2 regions of the Streptomyces sp. NPDC020192 genome follow, and region 1 is predicted to be linked to the other one. Evidence: riboswitches for the same ligand, from Rfam matches in the RefSeq annotation. Region 1 holds a riboswitch; the other holds the start of a gene.
What was found. Region 1 has a riboswitch for cyclic di-AMP ahead of ACH47Z_RS34720 (M23 family metallopeptidase). Riboswitches for the same ligand answer to the same signal wherever they lie in the genome.
Positions count from the first base shown of each region.

Region 2: another riboswitch for cyclic di-AMP. It lies ahead of ACH47Z_RS43405 (M23 family metallopeptidase); the one in region 1 lies ahead of ACH47Z_RS34720 (M23 family metallopeptidase).

Region 1 covers NZ_JBIRXG010000023.1:22,233-26,365, reverse strand. Annotated here, with positions in the region: gene ACH47Z_RS34730 (M16 family metallopeptidase) at 1-592, shown strand, start outside; gene ACH47Z_RS34725 (M16 family metallopeptidase) at 589-1,977, shown strand; cyclic di-AMP (ydaO/yuaA leader) riboswitch at 2,198-2,355, shown strand; gene ACH47Z_RS34720 (M23 family metallopeptidase) at 2,368-3,111, shown strand; gene ACH47Z_RS34715 (GntR family transcriptional regulator) at 3,309-3,995, shown strand.
Region 2 covers NZ_JBIRXG010000050.1:10,657-14,789, reverse strand. Annotated here, with positions in the region: gene ACH47Z_RS43415 (PrsW family intramembrane metalloprotease) at 1-203, shown strand, start outside; gene ACH47Z_RS43410 (aldo/keto reductase) at 279-1,223, opposite strand; gene ACH47Z_RS43405 (M23 family metallopeptidase) at 1,300-2,325, opposite strand; cyclic di-AMP (ydaO/yuaA leader) riboswitch at 2,333-2,479, opposite strand; gene ACH47Z_RS43400 (PP2C family protein-serine/threonine phosphatase) at 2,713-3,888, opposite strand; tRNA gene ACH47Z_RS43395 (tRNA-Met) at 4,045-4,118, shown strand.

The sequences.
Region 1 (4,133 bases):
CGACGGCACGCGCGCGTGCGACGCGGCCGACCTCGCCCTGACCGTCCTCGGCGGCGGCGAGTCCTCCCGCCTGTACAACCGGCTGGTGCGCCGTGACCGTACGGCCGTCGCGGCCGGCTTCGGCCTGCTGCGCCTCGCCGGTGCGCCTTCCATGGGCTGGCTGGACGTGAAGACCTCCGGGGACGTCGAGGTGCCGGTCATCGAGACCGCCATCGACGAGGAGCTGGCCCGGTTCGCCGAGGAGGGCCCCACGCCCGAGGAAATGGAGCGCGCCCAGGCCCAGTTGGAGCGCGAGTGGCTGGACCGGCTCGGCACGGTCGCCGGCCGCGCCGACGAACTGTGCCGGTTCGCCGTCCTGTTCGGCGACCCGCAGCTCGCCCTGACCGCCGTCAAGCGCGTCCTGGAGATCACCCCGAAGGAGGTCCAGGAGGTCGCCAAGGCCCGCCTGCGCCCCGACAACCGCGCGGTCCTGGTCTACGAGCCGCTGTCCGCCGAGTCCGCCGAGCACACCGAGGAGGCGGGGCGCGGCGAGGACCCGGAGCGGGAAGCGACCGTAGAGGCCGGTAACGAGAACGAGGAGACGGCCAAGTGACCGAGCTCGCCACCATGGACTTCCACCCCCAGCCGCAGCCCGGCGAGGCCAGGCCGTGGGCGTTCCCGGCCCCCGAGCGCGCCACGCTCGACAACGGCCTGACCGTGCTGCGCTGCCACCGCCCCGGCCAGCAGATCGTCGCCGTCGAGGTGCTGCTGGACGCCCCCCTGGACGCCGAGCCGGCCGGCCTGGACGGCGTCGGCACGATCATGGCGCGGGCCTTCTCCGAGGGCACCGACAAGCACTCCGCCGAGGAGTTCGCCGCCGAGCTGGAGCGCGCGGGCGCCACGCTGGACTCGCATGCCGACCACCCCGGTGTCCGGCTCAGCCTGGAGGTGCCCGCCTCCCGGCTGGCCAAGGGCCTGGGCCTGCTCGCCGACGCCCTGCGCGCGCCCGCGTTCGCCGAGAGCGAGGTCGAGCGGCTGGTCCGCAACCGCCTGGACGAGATCCCGCACGAGCTGGCCAACCCCTCCCGGCGGGCCGCCAAGGAGCTCTCCAAGGAGCTGTTCCCGGCGACCTCGCGCATGTCGCGCCCGCGCCAGGGCACCGAGGAGACCGTCGAGAAGATCGACGCCGCCGCCGTACGCGCCTTCTACGACCGCTACGTCCGCCCCGCCACGGCCACCGCGGTCGTGGTCGGCGACCTCACCGGGATCGACCTGGACGCGCTGCTCGGCGAGACCCTGGGCGCCTGGACCGGCAGCCAGGGCGAGCCCCGGCCGGTGCCCGCGGTGAGCGCCGACGACACCGGGCGCGTGGTCATCGTGGACCGGCCCGGCGCCGTCCAGACGCAGCTGCTCATCGGCCGCGTCGGCCCCGACCGGCACGACCGCGTGTGGCCCGCCCAGGTGCTCGGCACCTACTGCCTCGGCGGCACCCTCACCTCCCGCCTGGACCGCGTCCTGCGCGAGGAGAAGGGCTACACCTACGGTGTGCGGTCCTTCGGGCAGGTCCTCCGGTCCGCCCCGGACGGCACGGGTGTGTCGATGCTCGCCATCAGCGGTTCCGTGGACACGCCCAACACCGGTCCCGCGCTGGACGACCTGTGGAAGGTGCTGCGCACCCTCGCGGCGGACGGCCTGACCGACGCCGAGCGGGACGTGGCCGTGCAGAACCTCGTCGGGGTGGCGCCGCTGAAGTACGAGACGGCGGCGGCCGTCGCGAGCACGCTGGCCGACCAGGTCGAGCAGCACCTGCCCGACGACTTCCAGGCGACGCTGTACCAGCAGCTGGCCGCGACGGGCACGGTGGAGGCCACGGCCGCCGTCGTGAACGCCTTCCCGGTGGACCGCATGGTGACCGTCCTCGTCGGTGACGCCGCCCAGATCAAGGCGCCGGTGGAGGCGCTCGGCATCGGCGACGTCACCGTGGTGGCGGCCGACTGACGCACGCACGCGTGGGGCCCTGACGACCGACAGGCCGTCAGGGCCCCTGCTGTTCCGCTCTCTTCCTCATGTCTTCCCCAGATGCCCGATTTGGGGCGGAGGTTGCCTGTCTGCCCTGTGGGATGCGCTACAAAAACCCGGATCCGTTTGGGGATTGCCGAGGCGCCCGCCTAGCGTCGTCCGGGCTGTTCGTCGGGCAGTGCGCCGCACCCGCGGCACCGGACAGCCATCGCCGAGTCCCCGTACGGCGCGAGCCAGGGGAGCCGGGGACCCACGTCCCTGGGGTGAATCGGACGCCACGCGTGCGCGTGGGGCCCGTAGGAGACCTTCCTGCTCCGAACCCGTCAGCTAACCCGGTAGGCGAGAGGGAAGGAAAGGACCAGCCACTTCATGGCGTTCATGTGCGCCACCGGGAAGCATCGCAAGCCCGGCCGGGTCAAGCGCACCACCGCTCAGGCGGCCGGTGTCGCGGCCCTGACCACCACCGGTGTCATCGGCACCCTCGCGGCCTCCCCGGCCCTCGCCGCCGAGAACGCCGCGGAGCAGACCGGCCTCACTCCGGTCCTCACCGTGAGCGACGACGTGGCCGAGCACATCAGCGCGCAGGCCGCCGCCCAGCAGCGGGCCGCCGAGCAGAAGGCGGCCGAGCAGGCCGCCGCCAAGCGGGCCCAGGAGATCCGCGCGGCCAAGGCGCGCGCCGCCCGCGAGGCCGAGCGCGAGCGGCTGAACCGTTTCGTCGCCCCGATCACGGACTCGTACGTCTCCACGGGCTACAAGGCCAGCAGCTCCCTGTGGTCCTCCGGCTCCCACACCGGCATCGACTTCCACGCGGCCAGCGGCACGCCCGTCCACGCGGTCGGCTCCGGCACCGTCGTCTCCACCGGCTGGGGCGGCGCGTACGGCAACCAGATCGTGATCCGGATGGCCGACGGCATGTACACCCAGTACGGCCATCTGTCGTCGCTCGGGGTCACGGTGGGCCAGCAGGTCACCCCGGGCCAGCAGATCGGCCTGTCCGGCGCGACCGGCAACGTCACCGGGCCGCACCTCCACTTCGAGGCCCGTACGACCCCCGACTACGGCTCGGACGTCGACCCCGTCGCCTATCTCCGCAAGCACGGCGTGACCGTCTGACGCACCCGCGCACGGCATCCGCGGCCCCGGCTCACCGAGCCGGGGCTTTCGCCGTTTTTCACGCTGTCCGCCGGATGTCTGTCCAAAAAACTTCCATGGATTCCGGCCCGCCGTCGGAAATTCCGGCTCATTGGAATAGAGTCACGGAACACACGTCCATCGTCGACGTTTCACGGGGATTAAGGCGGAGGTCGGTCATGCGTATTCCGGCGCACTCGGTATGCACGGCGATCCGGGACGACATCGTCGCCGGTGTCTACGAGCGTGGCGGCCGGCTGACCGAGGAAGTCCTGGCCCGTCGCTACGGCGTCTCGCGCGTCCCCGTCCGCGAGGCCCTGCGCACCCTGGAGGCGGAGGGCTTCGTGGTGACGCGCCGGCATGCGGGCGCGTGCGTGGCCGAGCCGACCGAGCAGGAGGCCGCCGACCTGCTGGAGATGCGCATGCTCCTGGAGCCGCTCGGGGCCGCCCGGGCCGCACAGCGGCGCACGGAGGCGCATCTGAAGGTGCTGCGCGGCCTGGTGCGGCTGGGCCAGGAGCGGGCCAGGCGGGGTAGCAGCGAGGATCTGCGCTCGCTGGGCGGCTGGTTCCACGAGACGCTCGCCCAGGCCTGCGGCAGCCCCTCGCTGACCTCGATGCTGACCCAGCTGCGGCACAAGATCGCCTGGATGTACACGGTGGAGGCGCCGTCCAGCCCGGCCGAGTCCTGGGCGGAGCACGGCGCGATCGTGGACGCGGTGGCGCGCGGCGACGGCGAGCGCGCGCGGTCGCTCACGGCGTTGCACGGTGAGCGCGCGACGGCCGTGCACCGGCTGCGCTTCTCCGGTGCCGGTGAGCATGTGAGGACTTCGCAACACACCGTAAACATGTCGGGCCTGCGGCATTAACACGGGCGCCGTATACAAAGAAGAGTAATTCGGCGCAGGCGTATTCCTGCTGCCTGAATTCCGGTGTGTCCGCGTATTTCCAAAAGACGGCCGACCGGGCCGCGCTGAAAACGGCGAAGCCGCGCCGCCCGAAAGGGC
Region 2 (4,133 bases), on a different contig from region 1:
ACTTCGTCGTACGGGAGCGGGCGCTGCTGGACGAGCTGTGGCGGCGGAAGGATGCCGCGCGGCCGGCCTTGGAGTACGCGGCGCGTGCGGCTGCGCCGCCTCAGCCGGTGTACGCGGGGCCGGCACCGGTGCCTACGGCGTACGGGCCGGTGTACGGGTATCCGGCGGTGCCGTATCACACGTACAACCCGTATCGGTCGTAACCGTTGGGTTGCTGAGAGTTCGGCACCGCCGGCTTCCGCCGTCGTGGCTGAGCGCCATCGCGGCGGGAAAGGCAACTACGCCGACGCCGCCGTCAGCCTCCCGGTCTCCTCCTCCGTCAGCCTCAGGTCCGCCACTCCCAGCAGCGCGGGAAGCTGTTCGACCGTGCGGGCCGAGGCGATCGGGGCGGTGACCGTGGGCTGGGCGGCGAGCCAGGCCAGGGCGACCGTGGCGACCGGGGCCTCGTGGGCGGCGGCGATCTCGTCCAGGGCGGCGAGGACCTTCTGGCCGCGCTCGGACTCGGCGTGCTTCTGGGCCCCTTCGGCGCGGGCGCTGTCGACCTTCGTACCGGGGCGGTACTTGCCGGTCAGGAAGCCCGAGGCGAGGGAGAAGTACGGCACCGCGGACAGGTTCTCCTTGGCGGCCAGCTCCTGCAGCTCGCCCTCGTAGGTGTCGCGGGAGACGAGGTTGTAGTGGGGCTGGAGGGCGACGTAGCGGGCCAGGCCCTCGCGGTCGGAGAAGTCGAGGGAGGCCTTGAGGCGCTCGGCGCTGATGTTGGAGGCGGCGATGTGCCGGACCTTGCCCGCCTTCACCAGCTCGTCGAGGGCGCCGATGATCTCCTCGACCGGGATCTCGGGCTTGTCGAAGTGGGTGTAGTAGAGGTCGATGTAGTCGGTGTCCAGGCGGCGCAGGGAGGCGTCGGCGGCGGCCTTGATGTTGGCCGCGGACAGGCCCTGGAACTGCGGGTGCTGGCTGACCTTGGTGGCGATGACGACGTCGGAGCGGTTGCCGCGGGCCTTGACCCACTTGCCGATGATCGTCTCGGACTCGCCGCCCTGGTTGCCCTCGACCCAGGCGGAGTAGGCGTCGGCGGTGTCGATGAAGTTGCCGCCGGCCGCCGTGTAGGCGTCGAGGACGGCGAAGGAGGTCTCCTCGTCGGCGGTCCAGCCGAAGACGTTCCCGCCGAGGGAGAGGGGGAAGACCTCGAGGTCGGAGGAACCGAGTGTGCGCAAGGAAGTCATGCTCTACGACAACACCGGCGGTGGGTGATCGCATTCCACCGCCGGCGCCGAGTTCACACGAATGCCATGGTCCGGTTCAGGGGTTGAGGCCCTTGTCGCGCAACCACGGCGCCGGGTCGATGGCGGTGGCCTGGCCGTTCGGGTGGACCTCCAGGTGCAGGTGGGGGCCGGTGACGTTGCCGGTGGCGCCGATGCGGCCGATGACGTCGCCGGTGGCGACCTTCTGGCCGACCGAGACGTTGATCGAGGACTGGTGGCAGAACCACAGCTCGGTGCCGTCGTCCAGGGTCAGGATGGTGCGGTAGCCGTAGGCGCCGGCCCAGCCCGCCTCGGTGATCGTGCCGCCGTGGACGGCCTTGATGAGGGTGCCGGTGGGGGCGGCGAAGTCGAGGCCGGTGTGGTAGCCGGAGGACCACATCGCGCCGGGCTGACCGAAGGTGCCGGTGATCGTGTACGACACGACGGGCAGCTGGTACTGCTTGGCCAGCTCGGCCAGCCGCGCGGCCTCGGCCGCCTGCTTCGCATCGGCCACCGCCTTGTCCTTGGCGGCGGCGGCCCGGGCGGCGGCGTCCTTCTCCGCCTTGGCGGCCGCGTCGGCGGTCTGCTTCTCGGTGGCGGCGAGCGCGGCCGCGGTGGCCCTGCTGTCGGCCTTGTTCTGCTGCTGCTCGGCCTGGGCCATGATCCGGTTGCGCAGGGCCTCGCCGGCGCCGCCGCTCTTGGTGCTGTCGGTGCTCACGCCGACGTCGGAGAGCCCGGTGGCGGCGGCCTTCGGTGCCGAGGAGGAGCCGCCGTCCTCGAAGAGGTGGGTCACCGAGTCGGGCAGGGAGAGGGAGACCGGGGGCTTGCCGGTGTGGGCGCTGGCCATGCCGCCCGCACCGACCGCGGCCATGACGCCGACGCCGAGGACGGTGGAGCTGCGGGCGAAGCCGCCGCGCTGCTTGGCGACGCGGTGCCGGCCGCGGACGGAGGCGACGGAGTCCTCGGTGGGGTTCCACTCCTCCCAGGGGCCCTCTTCGGCGTGGTAGGAGCCGTAGCCGAAGGTCTCGGGATCGGCGGACGCCGGTATGAACGGGGCTTCGGGGGCAGGCGGGTTGGACGCCACGCGGGCGTACTCCTTTCCTTCCGTCGCCTACCGGGTTAGCTGACGGGTTCGGAGCGGGAAGGTCTCCTACGCGCGTATACCTCTCGGTATCCGCGTGATTCACCCCAGGGTGGTGGTTCCCCGGCTCCCTTGCGGGATTCGGCGCGTGCGCACGGAGCCGCCTCTTGTGGCGGCTGGGACGACCGCGCTGCGTTATCGAACGTTAATAGACCTGCAAGTCACTTTCCAAGCCGTTCGGCTTGATCATTAACGCTTTCCGGCCCGGACTTAACGGCCAGGACCACGGCAAAACGGGCGAGTTGGCCATCATTCAGGAGTCTCGGCGTTTTTGATGGTGTCTCAGATGTTATGCGGAGGGCGGTCGTCCGGTCACCGTCCGTGAAATCGTCAGGGGTGGCGTACGGCGAGCAGCGCCATGTCGTCCGTCATCCCGCCGGAGTGCCGGCGCACCTCCCCGGCGAGCGCGCCGACCAGCGCGGCGGGGCCGGGGAAGACCCGCCCGGCGAGCCGCCGTTCGGGGTCGTAGAACCGGCCGTTCGCGTCCCGGGCCTCGGACAGCCCGTCGGTGTACAGCAGCAGGGTGGCCCCGTCCGGGAAGCGCTCCTCCATGGCCTCGTCGGGCCATGTCCCGAGGTCGCCCATGCCGAGCGGCAGCGCGGGCTCGGGGGCGGTCAGGGTGCGCAGGGTGCCGTCGGCGTACAGCAGCAGCGGGGGCGGATGGCCGCGGGTGAGGATCCGTACGGTCCCGTCGCCGTGCGGGAGTTCGGCGAGGACGGCGGTGGTGAAGCCCTCGAAGGCGTCGATGCCGTCGCGCCGGGTGCCCTCGCGGGCCAGTGCCCGCTCCAGCCGCTGCGCCACCTCCTCCAGCGTGGCCTCCTGCTCGGCGGCCTCCCGGAACGCGCCGATCACCACGGCGACGGCGGCGACCGCGCCCATGCCCTTGCCGCGCACGTCCCCGACGATCAGCCGGACACCGTGCGGACTGTCCTGCACCGCGTACAGGTCGCCGCCGATGAACGCGTCCTGCCGGGCCGCCTCGTAGCAGGCGGCGATCTCGAAGCCGCCGATCCGCGCGGCGGGCTGAGGCAGTACGGCCCGCTGGGCGGCCTCGGCGATCTCCCGGGCGGAGGCGAGCCGCCGGTCACCGATCCGGACGACCCGGTTGATGGCGACGGCCAGCAGGGCGACGCTGGCCACGGTGACGACGTCCGTGACGATGCCCACGGCCGGATGGTCGCCGCTCCGGGCGCGCACCGCGTACATGGCGACGACGGCCGCGACGCCGGTCAGCACGGTGGTGCGCAGCGAGGACAGGGGTGCGGCGATCAGCGGGGCGGCGGTGAAGAACGGTACGGCCGTGAACTCCCTCGGGGTGAGCAGGCCGTACAGCACCCCGCCGGCGACCAGCAGCGCGGGCAGGGCGCGGGCCGACGCGCCGGGGGTGAGGCGGCGCGGGCGCGCGGGGGCCGGCTCGTCGCCGAGGCCCGGGTCGGGCACGGGGTCACCGGGCAGCCGGCCCCCCGCCCTGGCATACGTGCTCTCCTCCACCTCTCCAGGGCCCACCACTCGTCTCCCACATGTCCGACGTACGTCCAGCCTGGCCGCCCCGGGCCCGCCGGGCGACCTCGGTTGGCCCGGGCGGATGACACGCCCCGGGGGCCCCGCGATCAACCGGTGTGCAAAGTGTCCTGCGCATGGGGTACTCTGGAGTCACAACGACGCGGGGTGGAGCAGCTCGGTAGCTCGCTGGGCTCATAACCCAGAGGTCGCAGGTTCAAATCCTGTCCCCGCTACTGAAGGCTCAGGGC